Regions from separate parts of the Paenibacillus sp. JNUCC31 genome, predicted to be linked through region 2. Evidence: riboswitches for the same ligand, from Rfam matches in the RefSeq annotation. Region 2 holds a riboswitch; the other holds the start of a gene.
What was found. A riboswitch is a leader RNA that binds a small molecule or an ion and turns the genes downstream of it on or off. The one in region 2 is predicted to bind glycine.
Positions count from the first base shown of each region.

Region 1: another riboswitch for glycine. It lies ahead of sdaAB (L-serine ammonia-lyase, iron-sulfur-dependent subunit beta); the one in region 2 lies ahead of gcvT (glycine cleavage system aminomethyltransferase GcvT).

Region 1 covers NZ_CP062165.1:3,924,849-3,939,865, forward strand. The annotation lists gene JNUCC31_RS17055 (BglG family transcription antiterminator) at 1-573, shown strand, start outside; gene JNUCC31_RS17060 (ketose-bisphosphate aldolase) at 591-1,469, shown strand; gene JNUCC31_RS17065 (PTS fructose transporter subunit IIABC) at 1,485-3,410, shown strand; gene JNUCC31_RS17070 (phosphate ABC transporter substrate-binding protein) at 3,905-4,831, shown strand; gene pstC (phosphate ABC transporter permease subunit PstC) at 4,974-5,882, shown strand; gene pstA (phosphate ABC transporter permease PstA) at 5,885-6,772, shown strand; gene pstB (phosphate ABC transporter ATP-binding protein PstB) at 6,785-7,540, shown strand; glycine riboswitch at 8,027-8,149, shown strand; glycine riboswitch at 8,154-8,293, shown strand; gene sdaAB (L-serine ammonia-lyase, iron-sulfur-dependent subunit beta) at 8,405-9,094, shown strand; gene sdaAA (L-serine ammonia-lyase, iron-sulfur-dependent, subunit alpha) at 9,084-10,028, shown strand; gene JNUCC31_RS17100 (alpha-glycosidase) at 10,166-11,920, opposite strand; gene JNUCC31_RS17105 (response regulator transcription factor) at 12,130-12,813, shown strand; gene JNUCC31_RS17110 (HAMP domain-containing sensor histidine kinase) at 12,840-14,330, shown strand; gene JNUCC31_RS17115 (ABC transporter ATP-binding protein) at 14,402-15,017, shown strand, end outside.
Region 2 covers NZ_CP062165.1:1,717,021-1,732,037, reverse strand. The annotation lists gene ptsG (glucose-specific PTS transporter subunit IIBC) at 1-1,044, shown strand, start outside; gene JNUCC31_RS07320 (HPr family phosphocarrier protein) at 1,122-1,397, shown strand; gene ptsP (phosphoenolpyruvate--protein phosphotransferase) at 1,390-3,102, shown strand; gene gcvPB (aminomethyl-transferring glycine dehydrogenase subunit GcvPB) at 3,908-5,386, opposite strand; gene gcvPA (aminomethyl-transferring glycine dehydrogenase subunit GcvPA) at 5,491-6,846, opposite strand; gene gcvT (glycine cleavage system aminomethyltransferase GcvT) at 6,843-7,979, opposite strand; glycine riboswitch at 8,178-8,278, opposite strand; glycine riboswitch at 8,282-8,404, opposite strand; gene gcvH (glycine cleavage system protein GcvH) at 8,751-9,140, shown strand; gene JNUCC31_RS07290 (PTS mannitol transporter subunit IIBC) at 9,655-11,121, shown strand; gene JNUCC31_RS07285 (BglG family transcription antiterminator) at 11,121-13,226, shown strand; gene JNUCC31_RS07280 (PTS mannitol transporter subunit IIA) at 13,223-13,657, shown strand; gene JNUCC31_RS07275 (mannitol-1-phosphate 5-dehydrogenase) at 13,654-14,805, shown strand; gene JNUCC31_RS07270 (cysteine-rich CWC family protein) at 14,858-15,017, opposite strand, start outside.

The sequences.
Region 1 (15,017 bases), 2.2 Mb from region 2:
CATGAAATACATCTTCTTCCCGAAGGAATCGAAACGATTATTGCAACGAGCGAGATTGCGGGGCAGCAGCAGTTAAATGTACAAAATATCATTCTAGTTAGTGAAATGATTACAAGTGAGGATATGAAAAATATTTCCATTCAGTTGAATCGTGGACTACTCAAATATTATTTATCACCAGAGGATGTTTTTTTCTTAAATGAAGACAATCCAATCGATTTGTTGAAAACCCTTACAGAACTAGGCGATATTCAACATTTATATACCAGTATTCTGGAACGAGAAAAAATGTCCAGTACAAATATCGGTAATTTAGTTGCTATGCCCCATCCATTTGATTGTGGAGATAACAAAAAATTACGAGTGCTGGTCGCAATCAATAAGCAAAAAATACTGTGGGGCAATCAGATGGCCCAGATTATTTTCCTGTTTATTCCGCCGAAAAATCAAAAGGTGAATAACACCAAATTCTTCGAAGAAATTTACGATGTGTTCAAGCAGACCAATATGACAGAAAAACTACTCCATATCACCAATTACGATGAATTTTTGGAAGTTTGGTCTTCCAAATAAACCTAGGAGGAATTCAAATGTTAATCAATATGAAAGATTTACTTAAAGTAGCGTATGAAAATAAGTTTGCAGTCGGATCATTTAATGTAGCTAATAGCGAGTTCGTCAAAGTGGTCATTACAGCCGCAGAGGAGCAGAATTCGCCTGCAATCATGCAGATTCACCCGAATGAAATCGATCTAGTCACTGATGGCTTTATAGCTTATGTGCGAGAAGCGGCATCTAAGTCTAAAGTCCCGTTTGTTATTCATCTGGATCATGGAGCGACGATCAAAGATATTACGCGTTCGATTCGTAATGGTTATACGTCAGTCATGATGGATGCATCTCATTTACCTTTTGAGGAAAATATTGCGGCAACCAAAGAAGCGGTTGAACTGGCTCATCTGGTCGATGTATCTGTAGAAGGTGAACTAGGTACGATCGGGAGTAATGAAGGCAGTTCAGAAGGTGGAGCCGACGAGATTTTGTATACGAATCCAGACGAAGCGGCGATTTTTGTAGAACAAACAGGTATCGATACACTTGCTGTTGCCGTAGGCACTTCACATGGTATTTATCCTCAATCCAAAGATCATTCGATCAAAATCGATCGGTTGAAACAAATTCATGAAAAGGTAAAAATTCCGTTAGTGCTACATGGTGGATCAGATAATCCTGATGAAGAGATTAGAGAAGCAGTGAAGCATGGGATAGCGAAGATCAATTTATCAACCGATATGAAGCGAGCATTCTACAACCAATTAAGAGCGACACTCGATGCGAATCCAAATGCATATGAACCGGATCAACTGATGCCCGAGGCGACCAAAGCGGCAACAGAACTGGTGAAGAAGAAAATGGATCTGTTCGGTTCTACAGGTAAAGCATCCCTTTATAAACTGGGAGAAATTTAAGAGGAGAGATCCATCATGAAGATTTCTAATGTCTTAAAACCAGAAAATATCATATTAGATGTCACCGCTACGACCAAAGCCGAATTAATAGATGAATTGTCGCAAAAGTTAAACGATAACGGCTATTTAAGCGACATCGAGCAATTTAAAAAGGATATCTGGGCACGTGAAGAACAGGTTCCTACAGAAGTGGGGTTCGGAATAGCCATTCCGCATGCCAAGTCTACTGGAGTACAGTCCCCTGCGATTATTATGGGCAGATCATTACGCGGTATTGAATATAGTATCGAATCATGTAATTTATTTTTTATGATTGCAGTCGATCAAAACTCTTCATCAGAGCATTTGCAGACATTATCCAAAATTTCGACCTTTTTGATGGATGAGCTATTTAGAGCGAAGCTTATCCTTGCTCGAGATCAAGAAGAGGTTGTCCGCTTATTTGAACATGCAGAAGAGCAAGATGCGCAGGCGCTTCATCGTCCTAAAAAGTATGCTGGCAAAAAAGTGGTTGGAGTTACAGGCTGTCCTACAGGAATCGCTCATACGTTTATGGCAGCGGAAGCATTGAAAAATGCGGCCGAGGGACTCGGTGTACACATTAAAGTGCAAACCAATGGATCAACAGGTGTTGGAAATCCATTGACTCCTGAAGATATTGCTGAAGCTGATGGTATTATTGTAGCAGCAGATGTCAAAGTAGATATGGATGTTTTTGGAGATCGTCCAGTGATCAAAACATCTGTCAAAAATGGAGTTCATCATGCACAAGAGTTAATTGAAGATGCGATTGCTGGAAAAGGTGTCGTTTTGAATCAAGGCAACAGTAATCTTAAAGAAGCAAAAGAAAAAACACGCTTAAAGCAGCCTAAAATATACAGCCATATTATGAATGGTGTATCATTTATGATTCCTTTTGTAGTCGCAGGTGGTATATTGATTGCGCTTTCGTTTATGTTTGGTATTCATGCGGCTGATCCAACTAGCCCGGACTATAATGCTTTCGCCGCTTTTTTAAGTACAGCAGGGGGTAGTGCTGCTTTTGCATTGATGGTTCCTGTATTAGCAGGGTATATTGCGTATAGTATTGCTGACCGTCCAGGTTTAGCACCTGGTATGATTGGTGGGATGCTGGCAACTATTGGAGGTTCAGGATTTTTGGGAGGTATGCTAGCTGGATTTATCGCCGGTTATACGATCCTAGCTCTGAAAAAATTAGTCAAAGGCATCCCCGACTCACTGCAAAGCCTGTCGCCTGTGCTGATCTTGCCATTAGTAGGTTCATTTATAACCGCCTTGATTATGTACTTTGTCATCAACAGTCCGATGGCTTGGATCAATGAGTCGTTACAAGGTTGGCTAAATGGCTTAACAGGATCGAATGCTATTTTATTAGGAGCACTTCTGGCAGGAATGATGGCATCTGATATGGGAGGGCCGATTAACAAAACAGCGTCTGCATTTGGACTGGCGATGTTTGCCAACCAGATCTTTGAACCTTCTGCTGCTCTGATGGTTGGAGGCATGGTTCCACCACTGGGCATTGCATTAGCCACAACATTATTCAAAAATAAATTCTCAACTGAAGAACGTAATGCAGGCAAAGCAGCCTATATTATGGGCGCCTCGTTTATCACAGAAGCTGCGATTCCGTTTGCCGCTAATGATCCATTGCGGGTTATTCCATCCAATATTGTAGGTGCAGCGATTGGTGGAGGAATGTGCATGGCTCTAGGTATTTCATTACAAGCTCCTCACGGTGGGATCTTTGTTATTCCCATTGCGGCAAGTAATCCATTACTGTATATTGTCTGTATTTTAGTAGGTTCCATCGTTACAGCTTGTATGATTGGATTGTTAAAGAAACCTATATATCAACCACAGAGTAATACAAGCGAGCCATCAGAAAAGAAAGCCGTAACCACTATGAAATCTGCATAACTTCTCTAACCAGCTGGTGCCATGCACTGGCTGTGAGGCAGTTTTTTGTTTGTTCTATATATCAGATTGATTCAATATCTACATTAAGTATTTGCACAAAGCCAGCCTTTTATAGGGCTGGCCTTTTTTTGCTTTCTTCCAGGCTGAGGACTGAAATGCCTGGATGCTACCAAACAACAACGAAGTAGTGGAGGAGACGGAATCGATTCTGAAGAAGCGAAGCGTTCGCCTTTGTTTCTGAATTTTACCATTTGGAATATTAGATCAAAAAAAATTTGGAAACAACAGCGATCGGAAGAACGATCCGGAACCGGAACGGTCGCTCGAAAGTTGATTTAACCCAAATATTTCAATCCGCAGCCCACATTTTTAACATTGCGTTTACAAAACAATGATTTTGAGATGACATAACAAAACTACAATGAGTAAAGAGTTGATGGTGATCAAACAAATTCACAAAACGCCATCACTAATTTGGGGGAGGAAAACAAAACATGTTTAAAAAGTTGCCGTTTATTTTGATGACCTTAACGTTCGTACTGGTGCTCGCAGCATGCGGATCGAAAAATGACGCAGGTACTGATGGTGCCGCAAGCAATGGTGCAGGCGAAACCGCTACTGAACTCAGCGGGAACATCCTGGCTGTTGGTTCAACAGCACTGCAACCTCTGGTAGAGCAAGCTGGACAAAAATTTATGGCAGTTGATGAATATAAGAACGTAACGGTACAAGTTCAAGGCGGCGGTAGTGGTACGGGTCTGACACAAGTATCCGACGGACAAGCTACAATCGGTAACTCTGACGTATTTGCAGAAGAGAAAATCGACGATGCAGCAAAAGTGAGCGAACTGAAAGATCACCAAGTGGCTGTAGTAGCAATCGCTCCTGTAAGCAACAAAGATGCAGGTGTACAAGACTTGACGAAGCAACAACTGATCGACATTTTCTCCGGTAAAATTACGAACTGGAAAGATGTTGGCGGTAAGGATCAAGCGATCGTTATCGTAAACCGTCCTAGCAGCTCCGGTACTCGTGCAACATTTGAGAACTTTGCACTGGGCACAAAAGTAGAAGATATCCAAGGTTCGATTCAGGAAGATTCCTCCGGTACAGTTAAGAAGCTGGTAGCTGAAACTCCGGGAGCTATTGGTTATCTGGCTCTGTCCTACCTGGATGACAGCCTGCAAGTGTTGAAATACGAAGGTGTAGAAGCGACGGTTGAGAACGTAGAAGCAGGAACTTATCCAGTATGGGCTTACGAGCACATGTACACCAAGGGTGACCCTGACGCAGCAACAAAAGCATTCCTCGATTACATCCTGAGTGATGAAATTCAGCAAAAAGACGTGACTGAGCTTGGTTACATCCCGGTATCCGGCATGAAAGTAAAACGTGATGCAGCAGGCACTGTGACGAAATAATCTTTGAACTTGCGCATACAGCGAGAGAGGCGGACCCAGGTCCTGCCTCTTTGCGCGGTTTGCTCTGGATTTATCCCATATTTTGCATGAATTCTACTATAGAAGGATGGTTGTTATGGAACAGACCGAAGGGGGAACGGTAATGAACAACAAGTTGAAATCGCGCCGGCCCTTGAGAGAAAAGCATTACTGGGAAGAGTGGACGGGACGAATCTATACGTCGATTTGTGTCGTTTTCCTGATCGTTGTCATGTTTTCCATCGTTTATTTTGTAGCGTCCAAAGGGTTGTCGACCTTTTTCCAGGATGGCGTAAGTTTGAGTGAGTTTTTATCCGGTAAAACGTGGAATCCGGCGGGCGAACCCGCTGCCTATGGGGCGTTACCGTTCATTACAGGTTCATTCATAACAACATTTCTCGCAGCACTGATTGCAAGTCCGCTTAGCCTGTGTGCTGCGCTCTTTATGACGGAGATCGTACCAGGTAAAGGTAAAAAAATATTGCAGCCTGCGATTGAGCTTTTGTCAGGTATACCTTCCGTTGTGTACGGTTTTATCGGACTAAGTGTGATCGTGCCTTTGCTGCGCAGTATCTTTGGTGGAGCCGGCGTCGGGATTGCAGCCGGATGTCTGGTTCTGTCTGTTATGATTCTGCCTACCGTAACCAGTATTATGGCGGATGCATTGTCTGCCTTGCCTAAAGGTCTTCGTGAATCTTCCTACGCCTTGGGTGCGACTCGCTGGCAAACGATCTATCGGGTCATTATTCCGACCGTTCTGCCTGCCTTGCTGACAGGGATTGTACTGGGTATGGCTCGCGCATTTGGTGAAGCCCTTGCTGTACAGATGGTCATCGGGAATGCACCGCATGTACCGACATCCTTACTCGAATCGGCATCAACGTTAACAAGTGTAATTACCCTGAGTATGGGTAACACCACGATGGGTTCTGTTCATAACAATGCACTGTGGAGTATGGCGCTTGTCCTGCTGGTGATGACCTTTGTCTTCGTCATTCTGGTTCGCCTGCTTGAAAGGAGGAACCGGGTATGAAAATGAAGGCTAAAACGGTAGATAAAATTGCAACTTCGGTTATCGTTGTGCTGGCCCTGTTCATTGTTGTTCTTCTGCTCGGCTTGCTCGGCTTCATTCTGATACGGGGGATTGGTCAGATTAACTGGCACTTCCTGACCAGTGCACCACAGTTGCTCAAGGGCGGCGGCGGGATCGGCCCGCAGCTGTTTAACTCGATCTTCCTGCTTGTTCTGACCTTGATTATTACTATTCCGCTTGGATGGGGTGGCGGTATTTATATGGCTGAGTACGCTAAGCCGGGCCGGATTACAAGCTTTATTCGTCTGGTGGTCGAAGTGTTATCTTCCTTCCCGTCCATCGTTATTGGTTTGTTCGGACTTTTGCTGATCGTTAATACATTTGGTCTGGGCTTCTCCCTGTTATCGGGTGCCATGGCTCTTGCCATATTTAACCTTCCACTGATGGTGCGTACAACGGAGCAAGCGTTCCGAGCCGTACCGAAAGAGCAGAAGGAAGCGGGTCTTGCACTTGGATTGTCCAAATGGAAGATTATCACTTCCATTCTGTTGCCTGTGGCTTTGCCCAGCTTAATTACAGGTACGATTCTGGCATCGGGCCGGATCTTCGGTGAGGCAGCAGCCCTGATGTTCACGGCGGGTATGAGTAGTCCTCCGCTCGACTTCACGGATTGGAATCCAACGAGCCCAAGATCACCAATCAATCCACTGCGTCCGGCAGAGACACTGGCCGTGCACATCTGGAAAGTGAACAGTGAAGGCATTGGCCCGGATTCCAAAGAGATAGCAGCTGGCGCTTCAGCCGTGCTTGTACTTCTCGTCCTGGCGTTCAATCTGAGTGCACGCTGGATCGGTCGGGTGGTTTACCGCCGCATGACAGCTTCGAAATAAGGAGGAACCAACATGGCCATACCTTTCGGTACGGAACAGTTAAGCATATATTATGGGCATTTCCAGGCAGTGAAGCAGATTAGCCTGACGTTTCCCGAAGCGAGTGTGACGGCGCTCATCGGGCCTTCCGGCTGTGGGAAATCCACATTCCTGCGGTCGCTCAACCGGATGAACGACGAGATTGCCGGTTCCCGCACGGAGGGACATATCTGGATGGATGGCAATGATCTGAATGAACCCGGCACAGATGTAATCAAGCTGCGCCAGAAGATTGGCATGGTGTGGCAGAAGCCTAACCCTTTCCACAAGTCCATCTACAACAATATCGCGTTTGGCCCCCGCTACCGCGGTATCAAGAGTAAGAAGGCACTGGATGAGATTGTGGAAAAAAGCTTGCGCCGCGCTGCGCTCTGGGATGAGGTCAAGGACAGACTGAATGAGTCAGCCCTGGCCCTCTCGGGCGGACAGCAGCAGCGGCTCTGCATCGCCCGCGCATTGTCAGTTGAGCCGCAAATTTTGCTGCTCGACGAACCGGCATCTGCGCTTGACCCGGTATCCACGGGCAAGGTTGAGGAACTGATCTCGGAGCTCAAGAAAGAGCTGCGGATCGTGATTGTTACCCATAACATGCAGCAGGCGGCACGCATCTCGGATTATACGGCCTATTTTTACCTGGGAAACATGATTGAGCATGGGGATACGGAGCATATTTTTACCAACCCGGACAACCGTCTGACGCAGGAATATATTATGGGACGTTTCGGTTAACTGTTATATTGGGATAGAGTATGAGATAGATTTATAGAGATAGAAGGAAGCGTAACTCCCGGGCGAGATCGTTTGGGGGTTATGCTTTTTTGTATGATCCTTCATATGGAATAGTTTTCCATAATAAAAACAATCATGCTACGATATTCGCACGTACCACTCTAATTTGATACAAAGAAGGCGATGAATACCCGAACCGTTCTGTGGATCGTAACATAAATAGTACTAACCACAGATATGGCTCATCGAAAATAAAACAATCATAATGTATGCGCTTTCGGGATGAAACGCATTAACACATTCATGTGATGAAAGTTTACAATTTGTTGATTTTTCCTGTGTGTAAAATGGAAAAAAGTAAAGATTAACAAAGAAATCGTTAAGTTTGTTGACACTGATCTTCCGGTCGATTAATCTTAATGAGAAAGTAGTCAAAACTTCAATTATCGTTCTGGTACAAGATCAGAATGGTTCCATACAAGCGAATGATAGCGAGCGGGAGAGACCTGGGCAGGCTGAGTTATGGCTGGCATTCAGGCACCGAAGGAGCAAGCTGCTGCGCACCCGGCGCAGCAGTTAATCTCTCAGGTAAATGTACCATCGTTGGACGCAACTCTGGAGAGTGCGCGAACTGCGCCACCCAAGGGGTATATGATCAAGCGGCAAGGGTTTGCAAGGTGCGTCACCTGTGAAATACAGGGAAGGCATCTAACGTGCTTCTTATCATGAAACTCTCAGGTATCGAGGACAGAGAGAGGGCTCATAGCCTTCTTCTGTCCTTTTTTGATGTCATCATTCAGTAATAAAGGAACATTATGGGCGTAGGTCTGGATGAAAATGACGATTATAAATGGAGGGTTTGCGATGCGTTTTAAAGACGTTTTTTCAATTATTGGCCCGTCGATGACAGGGCCATCAAGTTCACATACGGCTGGAGCGGCACGATTGGGACGAATTGCCCGTCAGTGGCTGGGATGCACGCCAGAACGGGCCCGGCTTACTCTGTACGGCTCGTTTGCCGATACGTATCAGGGGCACGGCACGGATCTCGCGTTGATCGGTGGTCTGCTTGATTATGTCACCGACGATCCGCGTATCCCGGATGCAGAGCAATATGCTGAGGAAGCGGGCATGGAGGTTGAGTTTTTCACAAGCGGTCTGCCAGCTCCCCATCCGAATACGGTCAAGATTGAATTGTGGCATGGGGAGCGCAAATGTTCTTTAATCGGTGCATCCATTGGTGGTGGCAGTGTATCGGTTCATGCCTTGAATGATTTCCGGGTACAGATCAGCGGAGAGTTTCCGACGCTTGTTCTGCGTCATTCAGACAAAGCTGGGGTTCTCGCTTCGGTAACGTCCACAATCAGCTCGTCAGGTGTGAACATCGGGTATATGCAAGTTGATCGGAAAGCCAGGGATGGTGAAGCCTTGACTGCGATGGAGATGGATGGTGTGCCAAATCCCGAGATGTTGAATCGTCTGCGATCGCTGGACCATGTACTTGAAATTCGCGTCATCGATTTGAAGAGAGGAGTGGAGCCGGATGCGGTTTAAACATCTACATGAACTGAATACCATCTGTACAGCGGAGTCCAAAACCATTGCCGAACTGATGATCGAAGAGCAGGTTCAGGAAACCAATACTCCAAGAGCGGGTGTTGTGCAGCAGATGTCGGATTACTATCAGGTGATGAAGGAAGCTGTACACAAAGGACTGACAGAAGATACGACATCACGAAGCGGCTTGACTGGCGGAGACGGCAAAAAAATGGCCGAGTACATTCGCCAAGGTGAGACTTGCTCTGGAGATGCTTCTGCATTAGCTATGGCGTATGCCCTGTGTGTATCTGAAGTGAATGCCTCCATGGGCCGGATCGTAGCGACACCGACAGCGGGCTCCTGCGGCATTATTCCAGGTGTGTTTATCAGTTCCCAGGAGCGGTTTGGCTGGAGTGACGAGCATTTGGTAAACGGTCTGTTCTGTGCTGGTGCGATTGGATATGTTATTGCCAACAACTCGTTTATTTCCGGTGCGGAAGGCGGCTGTCAGGCGGAAGTAGGTTCAGCAATCGGCATGGCTGCGGGTGCCATGGTTGAACTACGAGGAGGTACACCAGAGCAGGTTGTCCATGCGGTAGGTCTCGCGTTAAAAAATACACTGGGCCTCATCTGCGATCCGGTTGCGGGCCTCGTGGAGATCCCGTGCATCGTCCGTAACGGACTCGGTGCGGTAACCGCGCTGGCTGCGGCCGATATGGCACTAGCCGGGGTGCGCAGTGCCATTCCGTCAGACGAAGTTATAGATGTCATGCTTGAAGTGGGCAGTGCGATGCCAAGCAGGCACCGTGAAACGGCTCAAGGCGGGCTCGCTCAAACGCCAACAGGACGGAAAATGATGGAAAAGCTGGCCAAACCGAAGGCGAAGCGTGCAGAACCTGAGTCTGAGTCTGAGTCTCCTGGTGAAAATGAACCAGAAGCTAAGGCATAATCTCCTTAAACGCGTCAGAATGAGTTTCGCAACAAAAATCCTGATGTTAAACTGTGACTGTTCCAATGATCGATCCTTAACGCCAAATAAGCGCTCAACAGATCCGTTACAGGTCTCTGTAGCGCTTATTTATCGTATTACACGGGATTCGAACTTAGCACAGCGTATCCATATGCGGGCAGCTCGACCGCCAGAATACCCTCTTCCTTCGCTGTACGATAATTCTCTCCAAATAATTCCTTCCATTCCCTGTTACCCGCTTCCAGCTCGACGATAGCCGTTTCTTCCGAGCGATTGAACAAGATCAGAATGCGTTCCTCGTCACTTTGCCGTTCCAGGACCAGCTGGCTTCCTTCGGCACGGGCCTGCAGGAATCGAACGCGGCCTTCTGCGCGCAGGGCAGGATGAGCATGGCGAAGTGCAATGAGCTGCTGATAAAAGGTGAACAACTCGCGGTCCTGCTTCGCTTCGTCCCACTCCATGCATTTCCGGCATCCCGGATCAGCGCCGCCATCCAGCCCAATCTCGTCCCCGTAATAGATACACGGTGTGCCCAGGTAAGTGAACTGGAACAGCGCTGCCAACTTCATCTTGCGCTGGTCACCTTCACATAGCGTGAGCAGCCTCGGTGTATCGTGGCTGTCCAGCAGGTTGAAGGCCACTTCGCTCGCCTGCAGCGGATAACGTGACAATTGTCGGCCGATAGAGTCCGCGAACGTCTCGGCATTCATTTTATTTCTCACAAAGAAACCATTCACGGCATCGGTAAACGGATAGTTCATGGAGGCATCGAACTGGTCACCTTGCAGCCAGGCTGAGGATTCATTCCATATCTCCCCGAGAATGTACGCATCCGGATTTGCAGCTTTCACCACTCGGCGGAAGTCACGCCAGAATGCATCATCCACCTCATCCGCGACATCCAGTCGCCAGCCGTCCATACCCACTTCCTTAATCCAATACTCGGCAACCTTGAGCAGATAGTCCTTCACCTCGGGATTTTCCGTGTTCAGCTTCGGCATGTGAGGCTCAAATCCAAAGGTCTCATAGGTAGGGATGCCATCCTTCACATCCAGCGGAAATTCATGCACATGGAACCAATCCTTGTACTTGGACTTCTCCCCGTTCTCCTGCACGTCCACAAATGGCGCAAACGTCTTCCCTGAATGATTGAATACCGCGTCCAGGAGCACCCGGATGCCACGTTCATGACACAGCTTGACCAGTCGTTTGACCGTGTCTGCATCACCGAAATGCTGACCTACCCGCAGATAATCCTCGGTATCATACTTATGGTTGGTAGTTGCTGCGAAGATGGGGGTAAAATATATAGCGTTAATGCCCAGCTCGCTAAGATAGTCCAAATGATCCATCACACCCTGGAGGTCACCGCCGAAGAAATTAAACGGTGTAGGTTCGCCGCCCCAAGGTTCGACATTCTCCGGATTAAGTTCAGGATTGCCATTGGCAAACCGCTCGGGGAAGATCTGATAGAAAACAGCATCTTTCACCCAAGCAGGTGGTGTAAAAACAGCACCCGGATGAATATACGGGAACTGAAACATTTGCCCGGGATCGTCAGGTTCATGTTCCTGAAAATCCGTTTCGGACATCCAGATCTGCTCGTCTCCACTTTTTAGCAAAAAAGAGTACTTCAGGCGATGATATGGTGGCTTTATTTCACCCTCGTAATAATCAAACATGGAGTCAGATGCGAACTTGGCTAAAGGAATCAGTTCTTTGGTATTGTCCCATGCGTATTTGTCACCCGTCATGGCGTAGACTTCGGTGAGATCATTCTTTTTGGCGCGCAGACGCAGACGAACGGTATCCTTGTCGTAGGCGTACGCCCAGTTTCGCTTGGGTTGATGATAGATGGCTTCCAGCAGCATGTTGAAATTCCTCCCGTATATACCCTTTGTATGTACTTCATGGACCTCATGACATGATATTTCTGAATCTGGAGATTAAGGTATAATACAAATAAAAGTAACGGAGTCCCCGTTGTACGGTGCATCGCTTCGTTCATACATACAGCTTACTCCATTATGTTTAGATATATAATTAACCCAAAGGGTGCAGAAAGGAAACGAATTTACGCATGAAAACAAAATTGTTATACATTGAAGACGATACGGAAATTGCGACATGGGTCAGAGCTGACCTGGAGGAACGTGGTTATGAGGTCATATGGCTCGGAAGTGGAGAGGGCGCGGGTGAAGCCGCCGGAGGCTGTTCGCTGATTATTCTGGATGTCATGCTGCCGGGGCTGGATGGATTTACAGTCGGGCAGCGGCTCAAAAAGGAACATCCTTCTGTGCCCATCGTCATGCTCTCGGCCAGAACGTCCATTGACGACAAGCTGCATGGGCTCGATTTTGCCGATGATTATGTAACCAAGCCGTTTCATCCTGATGAACTCGCTGCCCGAATTGAAGTGCAACTGCGGAAGGCGGGAACGGATGTCTCGTCCGAAACCGTCGTAAAGCTGGATCATCTGTCCATCTATGAGAAGGACCATCGGATCGTCAATGAGGAAACCGGGGAAGAGATTATTTTATCAGGCAAACAATTTCATATCTTCGCCTATCTGCTCAGGCATATGGGCATGATTCGCACAAAAGAACAGATCTACGAGGCTGTTTGGAATGAGCCTTATCTCGACGGGGACAAGACACTAATGGTACATATTCGACATTTGCGCGAGAAGCTGGAGCTTGATCCGGCGAACCCTGCCATCATTCAAACGATCCGCGGTGTAGGGTACCGCGTGAAGAAGCCATGAGGTGGAGATCCGGAGAACGAGAGAGGATGAAGGGAGAAGGGCGTAAGGACCGAATTCCGGCAGGGAAACGTAAGCTGCGCTTTGGAAGGTCCCTGATGTCCCGTTATATGTTGCTGATCCTGGCGGCGGTTTTATTTGTTCCGGTTGTTCTTCCGCTCACATCCATCATTTACGTTGTGGTGGTGAACAATACCAATATAGAGAATACAGCCCCCTATGGGGACTCTACGAAAATCAGCAACTTGTGGTCCAGGGAGTCCAAGGAACTACATGGGGCTACACCGGAAGAGATTCATAAACGATTGGAACAGCTACACGGTAAATATCCAAAATCGTCAATGTATTATGTGAACAAGAAGGGCGAAACGGCATATATACTCGGAGGGGAAGACGTTAACGTAACGGAGTCAACGCAGGCCGGAATAACGGTAACCACGTTGAAGTGGGCACGGAATGACAAGAATGCGGCAGTGACCCGAATTCCTGACTTATGGGATGCAAACTCTGCCCTCGAATTTATGAAGGAAGCCTCCTATCGTGATCCACTTACGGTGGTTTCATTTGTGGGAGGCGACAACGAGGACAAGGGTCAGGGCTTTATGGTAATTGAGGTACCCCGGTATCTGTTGGAAAAATCGCAGAATAATTGGCCCATGGAACTCTTGTATTTGGGCGTCTTGATGATGATCATCCTCCTGTTGTTCATCGTCATGTCGATCCTGTTCTTTGCGCGAATTCGCAAGCGACTCATTCGGCTGCAGACGGCAATGATGACTCCGGGCAAAGAAGGCATTCCGCTTCCTGTGGACATTCTCAGATCCGACGAGATCGGACAGTTGGAAGAATCATTCAATGCAATGGTGTATCAGTTGACAGACAGCCGTCACCGGGAACGGGAGGAAGAACAGTTGCGCAAACGTCTGGTTGCGGGACTGTCGCATGATCTGCGTACGCCGCTGACTGTAATTCGTGGACACATGCATTCACTTCACAAAGAGCCGCTAAGCGCAACTGCGGACAATTCATTGCGCCGGATGGAAGCCAAAATGGATGACTTGAGCGGACTCATTGATAACATGTTGTCTTATAACCTGCTCGCCAGTGGGAAATATACTCTGAAGCTGGAACAGAAGGACATCCTGCGAATTGTCAGGGAGGCCGCAGCGGCTTGGTACCCCGTTTGGGAGAAAGAACAATATGAGATTGATATTGATCTGCCGGAAGAACCATTAATCTGGCAGGTCGATGAGCAGGGCATGCGCCGTGTTCTCGATAACCTGTTTCAGAATGTGATTCGTCATGCAGCCTGCGGAAAATATATCGGCATATCGACAAGTGTGGTTCAAGGAAGAGTTGCTCTTGTTATTCAAGATCGGGGACCTGGACTCCAGGAGGATTCCGATACCAAAGGAACAGGCCTGGGCTTATCCATTGTGGATCTGTTGATTCGAGAAATGGGACTGCGCAAGCGGCTGGATAGCTCACCGGAAGGGGTCCGTATCTATATCTATTTTTAAACTAAACTTAAACTTGGAAAGAACTCCGTTTTAACCTTGGAAGGTTACGATGTTATCCGAGGTGATTAACAGTGAGTAATAACATTATTCAAACCGCTAATTTATGGAAAACTTATCGGGATCGTGCGGCGGTCCGTGAGCTTGACTTGCATATTAAAAAGGGAGATATTTACGGCTTCCTGGGTCCCAACGGTGCCGGAAAGACAACAACGATTCGCATGCTTCTTGGCTTAATCAAGCCAACCAAAGGAGTCATCCGTATATTCGACAAAGATATCCGCAAAGATCGCATGGATATTCTGCGGCGTGTAGGTTCCTTGGTTGAATATCCATCGTATTACGGACACCTGAACGCGGTGGAGAACCTGGAAGCCCTGCGCCGGATTATCAATGTACCCAAATCGAGGATTGACGAAGTGCTCTCCATTGTCGATCTGACCCGCGACGCGAAACGCTCGGTGAAAGGATACTCTCTTGGCATGAAGCAGCGTCTGGGTATTGCCAGTGCATTGTTGGGCGAACCGGAATTGCTTATCTTGGACGAGCCCACGAATGGACTCGATCCTGCGGGAATTCAGGAGATTCGGGAACTAATCAAACGCATGCCACTGGAACATGGCATCACGGTCCTCGTTTCCAGCCATTTGCTGAGTGAAGTGGAGCAGATGGCAAGCCGTGTCGGCATTA
Region 2 (15,017 bases):
CACTGTATCTTTGCAGGTTTGTCTTTCATGACGATGCAAATTCTTGGCGTCAAAATCGGGATGACGTTCTCCGGTGGATTCATTGACTTCCTGATCTTCGGGATCATTCCGAATCGCACACCTTGGTGGGATGTTATTATCGTAGGTTTGATTCTTGCGGTGATCTATTACTTCGGTTTCAGGTTCATCATTCGCAAATTCAACCTCAAAACACCAGGACGTGAAGAGGCTACACCTGAGACATCTTCCGGTGGAAGTTCAGGATCAACGGATGAGCTGCCACACAATATCCTTGCCGCCTTCGGTGGACAGGAGAATATCAAACATCTGGATGCATGTATTACTCGTTTGCGGATTGAAGTGAATGAGAAATCCAATGTTAATAAAGATCGTTTAAAACAATTGGGTGCATCTGGCGTACTGGAAGTGGGTAATAATGTACAGGCCATCTTCGGTACACGTTCAGATACAATCAAATCGCAGATGCAGGATATCATTGCAGGACGAACCCCGGCACCGACACCAGCCGCTGATGTCACACCAACTCCTGAAGAGGAGAAGGCACAGGGAGCAGAAGGTGAGCGCATTATTGCCGAAGATATCGTCATGCCAGTAAATGGTGAATTGATGGATATCACAAACGTGCCTGACCCGGTTTTTGCTGAAAAAATGACAGGTGACGGTTTCGCTGTTCTGCCACATGATGGTACCATTACATCGCCGGTGTATGGTAAAGTGTTTAACGTATTTCCAAGCAAACATGCCGTAGGTATTATGTCCGACGGTGGCAAGGAAGTGCTTGTTCATATAGGTGTCAACACGGTGAAGCTGAAAGGTCAAGGCTTTAACGTGCTTGTACAGGAAGGTGATCTGGTATCGGCAGGTCAACCGATCATGGAAGTCGATCTGGAGTATGTCAAAGCTAACGCTCCTTCGATCATTTCACCAGTCATCTTCACCAACCTGCCAGAAGGATCAACTGTCACCCTCAAGAAGAGTGGTGTGCTCAAAGTTGGCGATCAGCCAATTATTGAGATAAAATAAGAAGTGTTATCCTTATGGCAAGCAAGTGTTAATATATGCAATGCCTAAACTAAATTACTGAAAGTGAGATGATTGTAATGCAACAAACATTCAGAATTACAGACGAAGATGGTATCCACGCACGTCCGGCGACAGCCCTGGTTAATACAGCAAACAAATTTAAAGGTGCAGAATCCTTTGCAGAAGCTAACGGCAAAAAAGTAACATTGAAATCCATCCTGGGCGTACTTTCCCTCGGTCTGGAACAAGGCGATACCATCAACATCATCGTTGAAGGTGAAGGCGAAGCGGAAGCTCTTCAAGCGCTGACTGATGTTATGGTTAACGAAGGGCTGGGCGAAATTAATGCTTAATGTCTCCGGGATCGCGGCTTCGGCGGGTATTGCTATCGCCAAGGCGTTTATCTTGGAGCATCCCGACTACTCTGTAGAAAAACGCCAAATCAACGACGTTGACGCAGAGATCGCAAAACTCGACTCAGCGCTGGGCAAGTCCCAGGCTGAGCTGGAGGCGATCAAAGAGCGTACTTTACAAGAGCTTGGCGAGAAAAAAGCTGAAATTTTTGCTTCGCATTTGCTCATTCTGAATGACCCGGAACTTATTGATCCGGTTAAAGCGAAAATTGCTGATGAGAAGGTTAATGCAGAATTCGCATTGAACGAGACCGCATCGCAATTTATCTCCATGTTCGAGAACATGAAGAGTGCATACCTGCAGGAACGTGCGGCTGACATGCGTGACGTTACCAAACGTGTGCTGAATCACTTGCTTGGTATCGACTTCATGAGTCCGGCTGAGATCAGTGAAGAAGTGATCGTGCTTGCTGAGGATCTGACGCCTTCCGACACAGCTCAATTGAACCGTCAATATGTTAAAGGTTTTGCTACCAACATTGGTGGACGTACTTCTCACTCGGCAATCATGGCTCGTTCTCTTGAAATCCCGGCTGTTGTGGGTACCAAGGACATTCTGGCTCAAGCCAAACAAGGCGATATGATTATCGTTGACGGTCTGGATGGTCATGTTTTGGTTAATCCAACGGATGAGGTCATTGCGGAGTATCGTTCCAAACAGGAGCAGTATGATGCACAACGTGCCGAGTGGAGAAAACTGCGTGACGAACCAACCGTAACAGTGGACAACGTTCATGTTGAACTTGCAGCCAACATCGGTACACCGAATGATGTAACTGGTGTTCTGGAGAATGGCGGCGAGGCAGTAGGTCTGTACCGTACCGAATTCCTGTACATGGGCAGAGACAAGCTCCCTTCCGAAGACATTCAGTACAATGCTTACAAAGCGGTACTGGAAAAAATGGAGGGCAAACCTGTTGTCGTTCGTACACTCGACATCGGTGGAGACAAAGAGCTTCCATATCTGGATCTGCCAAAAGAAATGAATCCATTCCTCGGCTTCCGTGCAATTCGTCTGTGCCTGGACCGTCAGGATATTTTCCGTACACAATTGCGTGCCTTGTTGCGTGCAAGCGTACATGGTAACCTGCGTGTCATGTTCCCAATGATCGCAACACTGGGCGAATTCCGTGAAGCGAAGGCAGTCCTGCTCGAAGAGAAGGAAAAACTGGTAGCTGAAGGTATTGCGGTATCAGACAGCATCCAACTGGGCATCATGGTCGAAATTCCTTCGACTGCAGTTCTTGCGGATCAATTCGCCAAAGAAGTTGATTTCTTCAGTATCGGAACGAACGATCTGATTCAATACACCATGGCTGCTGACCGTATGAATGAGCGTGTCTCCTATCTGTACCAACCTTACAACCCTGCCATTTTGCGTTTGGTTAAGATGGTAATCGATGCAGCGCATCGTGAAGGGAAGTGGGCTGGCATGTGCGGAGAGATGGCTGGAGACGCAACAGCAATTCCATTGCTGCTTGGTCTTGGATTGGATGAGTTCAGCATGAGCGCAACCTCCATTCTGCCAGCTCGCAGTCAGATCACCAAGCTGTCCCGTGCGGATATGCAGGAACTGGCTGCCAAAGCTCTGGATATGCAAACGGCTGAACAAGTTGTTGAATTGGTTCAAAGCATTCAAGCGTAATGTAATTTTATGGGGTTTCCACCCGATTTTAAGGGTTTCTTTTTCCGATAAAGTGCTGCAGTCGTGCAGCGGTTTTGCCGGTATCCGCGATTCATTGTGGATATCGGCTTTTTTTGTGATAAACAGGACAATGTGATTCGGACTCTAGTGTGTAATCAAACTGTCTTTAAACCTCGGTCTGAGAACTGAAGGGCGACTGAACGTGGTTAAAGTAAACAAATGCGCTATATTCTGAAATACGAGGTTGCGTTCTTCAGTAGGAGAGTGATGCGTACTTCATAAGCGAAAGTGCAAAGAACTAAGAGAGGAAAGCTAAGGGATAAAAGCTAAGAGATTAGCACTGGGGGGAAGCTTTCAGTAATAGGTGCTTAGTGCAAAGGAATCTGTGACATCTTATTCCGGGATTTGAAGTACCTGCAGATATCTAAAGAACCTGATACACGCTATGTCGGAATCTACAGCCATTATTAGCATTTTTGTGAGGGTATTTAGAGAAATAACGTGTCTGATGTTTCTAAGAATTGAAAGAGTCGCCTGCGGAGGTCAAATAAGACATCCTGGGTTCGTTAGAACATTTTCTGGCTTGGTACTATCCGTCACAGGCTATCCGTCGCAGGCATCCGAAAGTCCGGGCTTCCAGACCTGGACGCTGGTATACATCGGAGCATAGCTTGCCTGAACATGAGACAGGCACTAATAGGATGAAGATGAGCAGGAACCGTGACATTAGTAAAGAGGAGTCAACTCGAAAAGCTCTTGCTGATTGGAATTATCAGCAAGAGCTTTCGTGAGAACAATGATTTGATTAACTGCAAGCGCAGTTCAGAACAGGCTTACGGGCTGCTGTAGTTTCATCCAGACGGGTAACCGGTGTGCCATAAGGGGCATTGAGTACCAGTTCAGGGGTCTCTTCTGCTTCCTTGGCAATGCGAATCATCGTATCGATGAACCCATCAAGTGTTTCTTTGCTCTCGGTTTCCGTCGGCTCGATCATGATGCACTCCTCAACGTTCAGCGGGAAGTACACGGTTGGCGGGTGATATCCAAAATCAAGCAAACGTTTGGCGACGTCCAGTGTGCGTACACCATACTGTTTTAATCCCCGGCCAGACATCACGAATTCATGTTTGCACACGCCTGGATACGGAATCTCGTAGTAAGGAGCAAGACGTGCCATCATGTAGTTGGCGTTGAGCACCGCACATTCCGATACCCGGCGCAAGCCTTCTGGTCCATAGGTACGAATGTAGGCATAGGCACGCACCAGAATACCGAAATTGCCGTAATACGCTTTGACCCTGCCAATGGATTGATCCCCTTCGCGATCGAATGCATACATACCCTCATCCGTTTTGATGACCATCGGTTTTGGCAAAAACGGAATCAAGCGGCTCTTCACGCCCACCGGGCCGGCCCCAGGTCCACCTCCGCCGTGCGGAGTACTCATCGTTTTATGCAAGTTCAGATGCACTACGTCGAAGCCCATATCGCCAGGACGGGTAATACCCATAATGGCGTTGGAGTTGGCTCCATCGTAGTACAGCAAGCCACCAGCCTGGTGCACGATGGAGGCAATCTCCTGAATGTCTTTTTCAAAAAGTCCGAGTGTGTTCGGGTTGGTCAGCATCAGCGCTGCGGTATCCGAACCAACAGCTGCGCGAAGTGCCTCCAGATCTACCAGACCGTCTGCGCGGGATGGTATCGTTACCGTTTCGAAACCTGCTACGGTTGCACTTGCCGGGTTGGTGCCATGAGAAGAATCCGGTACGATGACTTTGGTGCGCTGTTCACCACGACCTTCATGGTAGGCACGGATCATCATGAGCCCGGTCCATTCGCCATGTGCACCAGCAGCAGGTTGCAGCGTAACAGCATCCATGCCCGTCAAGCCTGCAAGGTCATTTTGCAACGTGTAGAGTAGTTCAAGTGCACCCTGAATGCTGGATTCGTGCTGATATGGATGGATTTTCGCGAATCCGTTATAACGGGCGACATCCTCATTAATCTTCGGATTATATTTCATCGTACAAGAGCCAAGTGGATAGAATCCGTTATCTACCCCGAAGTTGCGACGGGAGAGGGCAGTGTAGTGACGAATGACGTCCACTTCAAAAACCTCAGGCAACGCTGCTGCTTCCGACCGCAGCATTTCCCGGGGAATCAGCGAATCGACAGCTTGCCGGGGAACGTCACATTCTGGCAAGGAATACGCGACCCGACCCAGACTGCTGAGTTCAAAGATCAATGATTGCTCCGGTGCTGGAGAGGCAGCTTGGGCAGAGATGTTCGTAACTGTTTCAGTTTGGCCCGAAGTGGAGACTGAGGTTACTGTTTCCGAGTGGCCTGTTGCTGAAGTTGTCGTCGTTGTCTTTGTTGTCGTTTCTTGAGTCACAGCGATCCCTCCATTACACGTGCGAATTCGTCGATCTCTTCCTTGCTGCGTCGTTCAGTAACGGCGATGAGCATATGTCCGGCGAGCTCTGGATAATCGCGTCCAAGCTCATAGCCGCCAATGTAACCTGCATCGAGCAATTTCAGTTGCAGGGCATCCACATTCGTTCCTTCAGGCAGTTGGACAACAAACTCATTGAAGGTAGGTGCAGTAAACGTAAGAGAAACCCCTGGAATTGCGGTAAGCGTGTTAAGGGCATAATGACTCTTTTGCAAATTCAAATCAGCGACGTCGATCATGCCTTGTTTACCCATAATGGACATATAGACAGAGGCGCTCAGCGCGAGTAAAGCCTGGTTGGAACAGATGTTGGACGTCGCCTTTTCACGGCGAATATGCTGTTCCCGTGCTTGCAGCGTGAGTACAAAGCCACGCTTGCCGTTGCGGTCCGTGGTCTGGCCTACAATTCGGCCAGGAATCCGGCGCATATGAGCCTGGGATACGGCAAAATATCCGCATGTTGGACCGCCGAGTGAAGCGGCGATGCCAAGAGGCTGCGCGTCGCCAACGACGATGTCAGCACCCAGCTTGCCTGGGGCTTCCAGCAGACCCAGCGACAGCGGGTTGGCACTGACCACGAGCAGACCCTTGTGCGCATGCGCCAGGTCTGCGGCCTGTTTTACATTTTCCACGGCGCCGAAGAAGTTCGGGCTCTGAATCATAACGGCTGCGGTGTCATCGGACACGGCAGCTTGCAGGGCATCCCAGTCTGTTACACCATTTTGGTACCCGATCTCAACAATCTCCAAATTGAGGCCGTGTGCATAAGCTTGCAATACCTGACGGGATTCGGGGTGCACGGTACGCGATACAATCAGCTGTTTGCGGCGGGTTGCCGCTGCGGCCAGATTGCCTGCTTCCGCAAATGCAGTTGCACCATCGTACATGCTGGCATTGGCTACAGCCATGCCTGTTAACTCACAGATGTAAGATTGAAACTCGAAAATCGCCTGCAATTCTCCTTGGCTGATCTCGGGTTGATAGGGCGTATAGGCAGTGTAGAACTCGGAACGGGAAATGACATGATTAATGACAGAGGGCACGTGGTGATCGTAAATGCCTGCGCCCAGGAAGCTGGCGTGTGTCTCGAAGTTGGCATTCGCTCCCGCCTGCTTCGACATATGACGTGTCAGTGCATATTCATCGAGTTTGGAGGAAACAGGCAGTTCGCCCTGATAGCGAATCTCCTGTGGAATGTCATGGAACAGATCCTCCATCGTTTCCACACCGATGGTTGCCAACATGGCACTCTGATCCTGCTCAGTCATGGGAATGTAGCGGTGCTTGCTCATGCTTGATCAGCTCCTTGAGTAGGTGTCTTTGGTGCACGTGTCCGTTTATGAAAAGGGGTCTTCACAACCTCGGCTTTCAATTTCTTGCCGCGAATCTCAATCTCCAGTGGGGTACCCAGTGCAGCATATTTGCTGTCAATCAAGGCCAGCCCCAGATTGCGTTTCAGCGTAGGCGATTGGGTGCCTGTAGTCACTTCACCAATCTGTGCGCCTTCGGCGTAAATCGGATAATGGGGGCGGGGAATGCCGCGCTCCAGTACTTCGATACCGACCAGCTTGCGGACAGGCCCGTCATTTTTTTGTCGCAATAAGGCTTCATGTCCGATAAAAGGTTCGGCATTCAGCTTCACAAACATGCCCACACCAGCCTCCAGCGGCGAAATGGTTGCAGACAATTCCTGCCCATACAGGGGAAGCTTGGCTTCAAAGCGCAGCGTATCCCGGGCACCCAGTCCTGCCGGGACAAGTCCATGACCTTCTCCCGCCTGCATCAATCCATTCCAGACCGCAGCGGCCTGTTCGGCAGGAACATAGAGCTCAAAGCCGTCTTCACCGGTATATCCGGTGCGGGATAACAGCAATGTAACCCCACATACCTCCGCATTCAACACAAAACGGAAGGGCTCTATCGAAGACACATCGGTATCTGTCACCGTCCCGAGAATGTCCACTGCTAGCGGACCTTGCAGAGCAAGGAGCGCCGTCTGATTTGAATCATTGGTCATTGTTACGCCTGGCATCATGTGCTGCTGCAGCCATGCCCAGTCCTTGTCGATGTTGGAGGCGTTAACCACTAGCATATAATGCTGGTCTTTCAGTTTATAGATCAGCAGATCATCGACCACGCCGCCATCCGGATAACACATTAACGTGTATTGGGCTTGACCGGTAACGAGTGTTGTTACATCATTGGTGGTCATGTGCTGTAGAAAAGCTTCCGCGTGTTCCCCTTGGACAGTGAATTCACCCATGTGGGATACATCAAACAGTCCGGCACGTTCTCGCACCGCTTCATGTTCTTTCTGAATTCCGCTGAATTGTACCGGGAGCTCCCAGCCGCCAAAATCAATGCATCGTACGCCTTCATATTGCTGATAGAGTGGAAAGAGTGGGGTTCTAAGCAAATCGGACATCCAATCACCTCGTTATGGGCCGTCAACCGGCCGAGTGTATAACCGTGGAGCAATGAATCTGGCATCAACTTTTATTATAAAAGTAAGGTGAAGACGCTATAGGCAGTGCCGCTCTATAACCTGTTTTCGTTTTTTTTGGGAAAAAGGAAAAGGACAGGCCAAAGAATAGGCATGCCAGAAGCACGCTGTATTCTTAGGCTCTGTCCTTGGTACCTGAGAGTTACCCCGCCGCATGATGCAGCAGGTTTCCCCTTGGGTGATCGTAACGCCCACACAGGGCGAATAGATGCTCTCCAGAGTTGCGTCCCGTAAAAGTCCTTTTGCCTGAGAGATTCACCTCCGCTTGTCGGTGGTTTACTCCTTCGGCGTTACCGCATGTACACCCTGATTCGGGTGTCAAGGGTAATCTCTCCCTTTACATTCATCCGCGGGCATTGCATAGACCAATAAACACATTTACTACTCTCATTAAAGCCTGAATCGACTATTGATGTCAAGAACGATATCATAGAAATTGAGAAAAAATCCGAATGATATTATTAATTTAAATTATAATGTTCGTATATTTTTAAAGAGTGCGCTTACTTTTCTAATATTCACCATTATATGTAGGGAGTGTTCATTTGAGTTACAGGCATATAAGAAAGAAAATCAAATAATTTGTAAGGTATCTTGACATTTGATTGGGAAATATCATACGCTATGTTCTGGGAAAAAGGTTAAGGTCAAAGAAGCGCATGCACTCATTAATGAAAAGCGAGGCGGATATCGATGAGCGAATTGAAAAGTGATTTCCTGTACAGTGAAGAGCACGAATGGGTGCAGACCGTAGGGGAGGATACCGTACGTATTGGCATTACCGAGTTCGCGCAGCATCAGCTGGGTGACATTGTGTTTGTTGAATTGCCTGACCTTGAATCGGATGTAAAGGCAGAAGACAGCATTGGAACGATTGAATCCGTCAAAACCGTTTCGGATTTGTTTTCTCCTGTAAGTGGAACCATTGTGGCTGTGAATGACGCATTGCAGGATTCCCCGGAGCTAGTTAATAACTCTCCATATGAGGAAGGCTGGATGATTGAGATCCGTGTTGAGGGCGATCTGACAGCAGCACTGTCCACATTGATGAATGCGGACGCATATCGTAAACACACGGAATAATATTATTTTACATTATTTTACGATTCCAGGGTGAAGAGCTAAGCTAGAGCTTGATACGAACGCCCGTTTAACGTGAAAAGAGTAATCCATTGAAATATGTGCAGTTAGTGATACTGATGATTTGACCATAGTTTAGGCGCAATTGCTTCATCTGAAACAGGATGAGCAGTTGCGCCTTTTTTCCGTTATTCGCGCAGCATGGGCGTGGCATATATTTACATTTTACACGTCATTAAAATGGGGTTATTCGTGGGAATGATACATGAAAGGGAATATGACAGATTCATTTCAGCTAAAAGGATAAATCAATCGGACAAACCTTCAAATTTAAATCTTGTCATCAACGTTCATGACGGAAGTAGGTTTTCATTTCGTTGTGGAAGATACCGTTTTCATTTACGATATGTTTGTGAAATGAAGATTTATTTCAGATTTATACCTTGTTCGTCTGGATCATCATCATTGTCAAAAATTCAGTAGAATGAAGGTTTAATATGTTGAGGAGGTTTTCGATATGAGTTCAGTGGACGCAAAATCCGAAAAAAGCGGAGGAATACGGGTCGGCGTTCAGAAGTTTGGACGTTTCCTGAGCGGTATGGTTATGCCGAACATGGGTGCATTTATCGCCTGGGGTCTGATTACGGCATTGTTCATTCCAAAAGGATGGTTCCCTAACGCAGATTTTGCATTGCTGGTTGATCCAATGATCAAATATTTGCTGCCTTTGTTGATCGGTTACACAGGCGGTACCATGGTACACGGCCAACGTGGTGGTGTAGTCGGTGCGATTATGACCATCGGGGTGATTGTGGGCAGTGACATTCCGATGTTTCTTGGTGCCATGATTGCCGGACCATTGGGAGCCTGGGTCATTAAGAAATTTGACAAGGCTGTCGAGGGCAAAATCAAATCCGGATTTGAGATGCTGGTTAACAACTTCTCCGCTGGTATTATTGGTGGGATTTTGGCCCTTCTGGCCCTTAAAGGCATCGGTCCTTTCGTTGAAGCAATTAGCAAGGTGTTATCGGCCGGGGTAGAAACCTTGATGAATGCCGGTCTTCTCCCGCTGGTCAATCTGATCATTGAGCCAGGAAAAGTATTATTCCTGAACAATGCCATCAACCATGGGATTTTGACACCGATTGGTACAGATCAAGCAAGAGAACTGGGTCAATCCGTTTTATTCATGCTTGAATCCAATCCAGGACCTGGACTCGGCATTTTGCTGGCCTACTGCTTCTTTGGTCGGGGGTCAGCTAAATCTTCTGCTCCAGGTGCTGTAATTATCCATTTCTTTGGCGGGATTCACGAGATTTATTTTCCTTACATTCTGATGAGACCGATACTGATTCTGGCTGCGATGGCTGGTGGTGTAGCAGGTACATTGACCTTCATGCTGACAGGAGCTGGTTTGGTTTCAGCACCGTCACCGGGAAGTATTATTGCCTACTCGTTGTTAACACCTAAGGGTGGATATCTTGGCATGCTGGCAGGGGTAGCTGTAGCTGCGATTATCTCCTTCCTTGTGGCATCCGTACTGCTCAAAACAGGTAAACAGAAGGACGACGAAGATCTGGATAGTGCTTCTAACCGTATGAAGGATATGAAAAACCAGGGCAAAACGGGTAACCTCACCGTTGATAAAGACAATCGGGAAGCTGACCGTGCAGCCGATATTGCTTCTTCGGCAGTAAAAACGGATATCAATAAAATTGTATTCTCCTGTGATGCAGGTATGGGTTCGAGTGCCATGGGAGCTTCGATTCTGCGGAAGAAAATGAAGGCAGCCGGTGTGGATGTCGCTGTAACCAACACGGCAATCAGTGAAATTCCGCAAGATGCCGACATTGTCATCACACAGAAAACATTGACAGAGCGGGCCAAAACGGTGGCTCCAAATGCAGAGCATATTTCCATCGATAACTTCCTGAAGAGTCCTGAATATGAGGCACTGGTGGAGCGCCTCAAATCCGACTCCTGATGAGCAATATTACAAGGAGACAGCGTGAAATCGTGGAGTTCCTGCTGGAGCACCCGCATGAGGTAACTGCTGGCGAAATAGCTGTTGCGGTCAAAGTGAGTACCCGTACCGTACATCGGGAGTTGCAGATGATTGAACAGTGGCTTGAGCCCCTTGGCATGAAATTGGAAAAAAAATCGGGAACCGGGGTCCGAATCGATCCCGGTTCCGATGATCTGGCTGTATTGCGACAACAACTTGAGCTGAACGAATATGTGGAGTTTACGCCCGAAGAGCGTAAACTCTTCATGCTTTGTATTCTGCTGGATGAAGCTGAGCCTGTGAAGTTGCTAGCACTGGCCTCAGATCTGAAGGTTACTGTGTCTACGGCAAGCAATGATCTGGATGACCTTGAACCACGTATTCTCCAGGCGGGATTGAAGCTGGTTCGCAGGCGCGGATATGGGGTCAAGATCAATGGAAGCGAAATAGCACATCGCATGGCTATATCTGCGCTCGCTCTTGAATACTTGGATGAATCCGATCTGTTCGGAAGACATGTGGAGCAGGGAGTCTCCAAGGTAAACAGCAAACTTCTGGGAATGATAGGGCATAAGGATGTACTTACAATAGAAAATGCGTTGTGGCAACCGGATATCGATTGGTTAGAAAATATCCCGGAGCGGCAATACATGAAGCTGTTGATTCAATTGTCCGTAGCGGTTGTTCGTATCCGCAAAGGCTTTGGCATTGGGCGGAGTCTTCATCAGGACAATAAGAACGGCGGATATCTGCTGGATGGCGAGAAGAAGGTACCGGAATACTTGGCTTCCCGCTTGTGCGGTGTTCTGTCTGCCCAGCTTGGACTTGAGTTTGCCAAAGAGGAACAGGCCTATTTTCACAGGTTGCTGATTGAAATTGAGCAATCAATTCATTCCTCGCGTCTGCTGCCTATAGACGATTTGGTCTTACTCGATATGGTTCGTTCCCTCACAGATCGGATGCAGGAGAAGACCCATTATTTGTTCCATGAGGATCGTCTGCTCCGTGAAGGTCTGATTGCCCATATGGAGCCGGTGCTGGAACGCATGGAGGGACGTCAGCACATCCGTAATCCATTGCTTCAGCAAATCCGCAAGGATTATGAATCATTGTTTGAGGATGTGAAAGAAGCGGTCCAACTGGCTTGGCCCAATACGGATGTGCCAGATGAGGAGATTGGATTTCTGGTGATGCACTTCGGTGCTTCCATTGAACGGCTGCGGGTACTAAAGCGTGAAGTCAGGGCTGTCGTCGTCTGTACCAGCGGGATCGGATCTTCACGGATGTTATCGAGCCGTCTGTCCAAGGAAATTCCCGAAATTCGAATTGTGGACAGCGTGTCATGGTATGAAGCAGCTCGTATACCGAAGGCGGAATATGATCTGGTTCTCTCTACAGTCGATCTGCCAATGGATAAACATCAATACTACAAGGTAAGCCCACTGCTGACAGCAGAAGAGAGTGAACGCTTAAGGCATTTCATCAGGACAACGACGCTTCAGCGGGAACATAGTCCCCCACCTGAAGCGGTTTCAAGGACAACAGGCCGTATCGCCGATCCGGTTGGACTGGAGGCTACACTGATTGAAATCGTGCAGATTATTGGTAAATTTCAGGTGTTCCCGCTGGATAATCAGGAGATTGGATTTTATGAAACGGCCAACGCCATGTGCAACGTGTTGCATCAATCCGGTGTGTTGAATAACCCAGAAGAGATTGCCAGGCTGCTGGAGGAGCGTGAAGCAGTTGGAAGCCAGAAAATTCCGGGGACTTCGCTCGCGCTGTTCCATACACGCAGTGATGGCATTTACAGGCCTTCGATCACGCTCTTCCAGTTGTCAGAGCCGCTTCTGCGTACCCCCGAAGACCCGGCAGGTGTCAGTCACGTGCTCTTGATGCTTGGGCCCAGAGAGTTGTCCAAGGAAAGCTTGGAGGTACTAAGTGAGATCAGTGCGCTGCTGTTACAGGAAGAAATGATTGCATTACTTGAAAAAGGGAACCGGGATGATCTTATTCATTATTTATCCCGAGAGCTTGCGGGATTTTACCGCAGCAAAATCGAAATTGGAGGTATACAAACATGAGTGTGTTAACGAAAGATAAAGTCATCATGAATGCAACGGCTCAGGACAAATATGAAGCGATTCGCATGGCAGGTCAGATTTTGAAAGACGCAGGTCATATCACCGCTGAATACATTGACAAAATGCTGGAGCGTGAAGAAATTGTCTCCACGTATGTCGGAAATGGACTTGCAATTCCACACGGCACGAAGGAATCCAAATCCTTTATCCTGTCCACAGGTATATCGGTGATCCAGTTCCCGCAGGGTGTTGATTTTGGGGAAGAAAAAGCATATATGGTGATCGGTATCGCCGCTCAGGGCGGGGAACATATGGAGATTTTGACCAGCATTGCAGTGATCTGTGCGGAGGAAGAGAATATGGAAGCACTGCGTCAGGCCAAAACTGCCGAAGAAGTCATCACCATTTTGGAAAGTGAAATGGAACTATGAAGGCCCTTCACTTTGGAGCAGGTAACATTGGACGTGGCTTCATCGGTTTGATCCTGTCCCGTGCAGGATACAAGGTAGTATTCTCGGACGTTAATCAGGAGCTGGTTACGGCTTTACAGCAGCGCGGAGAGTACACCGTTGAACTGGCTAACGAGGCCAAGGATCTGGAGAACGTCACTGGTGTGAGCGCAATCGATGGAACCAATCTGGATACCGTTGCTCAAAATGTTGCAGAAGCTGAACTGATCACAACCGCAGTGGGTGTAGGCATACTGAAACATATTGCTCCCGGTATAGCCAAAGGTCTTACGGCCAGACTGGGGACGGGGGATGTCTTCGAGCCTCTTCACATTATTGCCTGTGAAAATGCAATCGGAGCCAGCACTCAGTTGAAAGAACATGTATATGGCTTGCTGGATGAGCATATCCGCAAACTTGCTGATCAGTACGTATACTTTCCAGATTCAGCCGTAGACCGGATTGTACCGATTCAGCATCATGAAGATCCGTTGCATGTACAGGTAGAGCCTTTCTATGAATGGGTCGTTGACCGTTCACAAATGGCTCCTGCGTTCAAACCGGTTGAGGGTGTAATGTATGTTGATGATCTGGAGCCTTATATCGAACGGAAGCTGTTTACCGTAAATACTGGACACTGTATTGCCGCCTATATTGGATATGAGAACGGGTTTGATACAATTCAGAAGGCTATTGCCGATGAAAAAGTCAAATCTATTGTATATGGGGCCTTGCAGGAAACCGGGGCAGTTTTGGTGAAGCGTTTTGGATTCAATGCGGATGATCACCAGCTGTACATTGCCAAAATATTGGAGCGCTTCGTTAACCCGCATCTGACGGATGAGGTAACTCGTGTAGGACGTTCACCGCTGCGGAAATTGTCCCCGAATGACCGCCTGGTTCGTCCGGCTCTCCAGGCTTACGAGTATGGAACGGAGACAACGCATCTGGCGATGGGAATGGCAGCTGCCTGCAAGTTTGATATTCCCGAAGACCCGGAAGCGGTGGAACTTCAGACTACGATCCAGCAAAAAGGGATTGAAGCAGCACTTAGCCAGTATACGTCCATGGAAGAGAGCCATCCTGTACTGAAGCAGGCTGTAGAGCACTATCATCAAATGAAAAAGTAACAATGTTCATTCCAATACAACGTAATATGGACAGAGGAAGAGCCTCACAGGGTTAACTGTGGGGCTCTTCTTCTTGTTCTGCTTTCTTTTTATACGTATCCAGACATGTCTTACATATACAGAACTTCCTGCGTTGTTCTGCTGGAATGCGGTCAAATACCCCTTCTGGGAACACGGCTTCGTTACACCAGCATTCTGAGTGAGGACGGCCT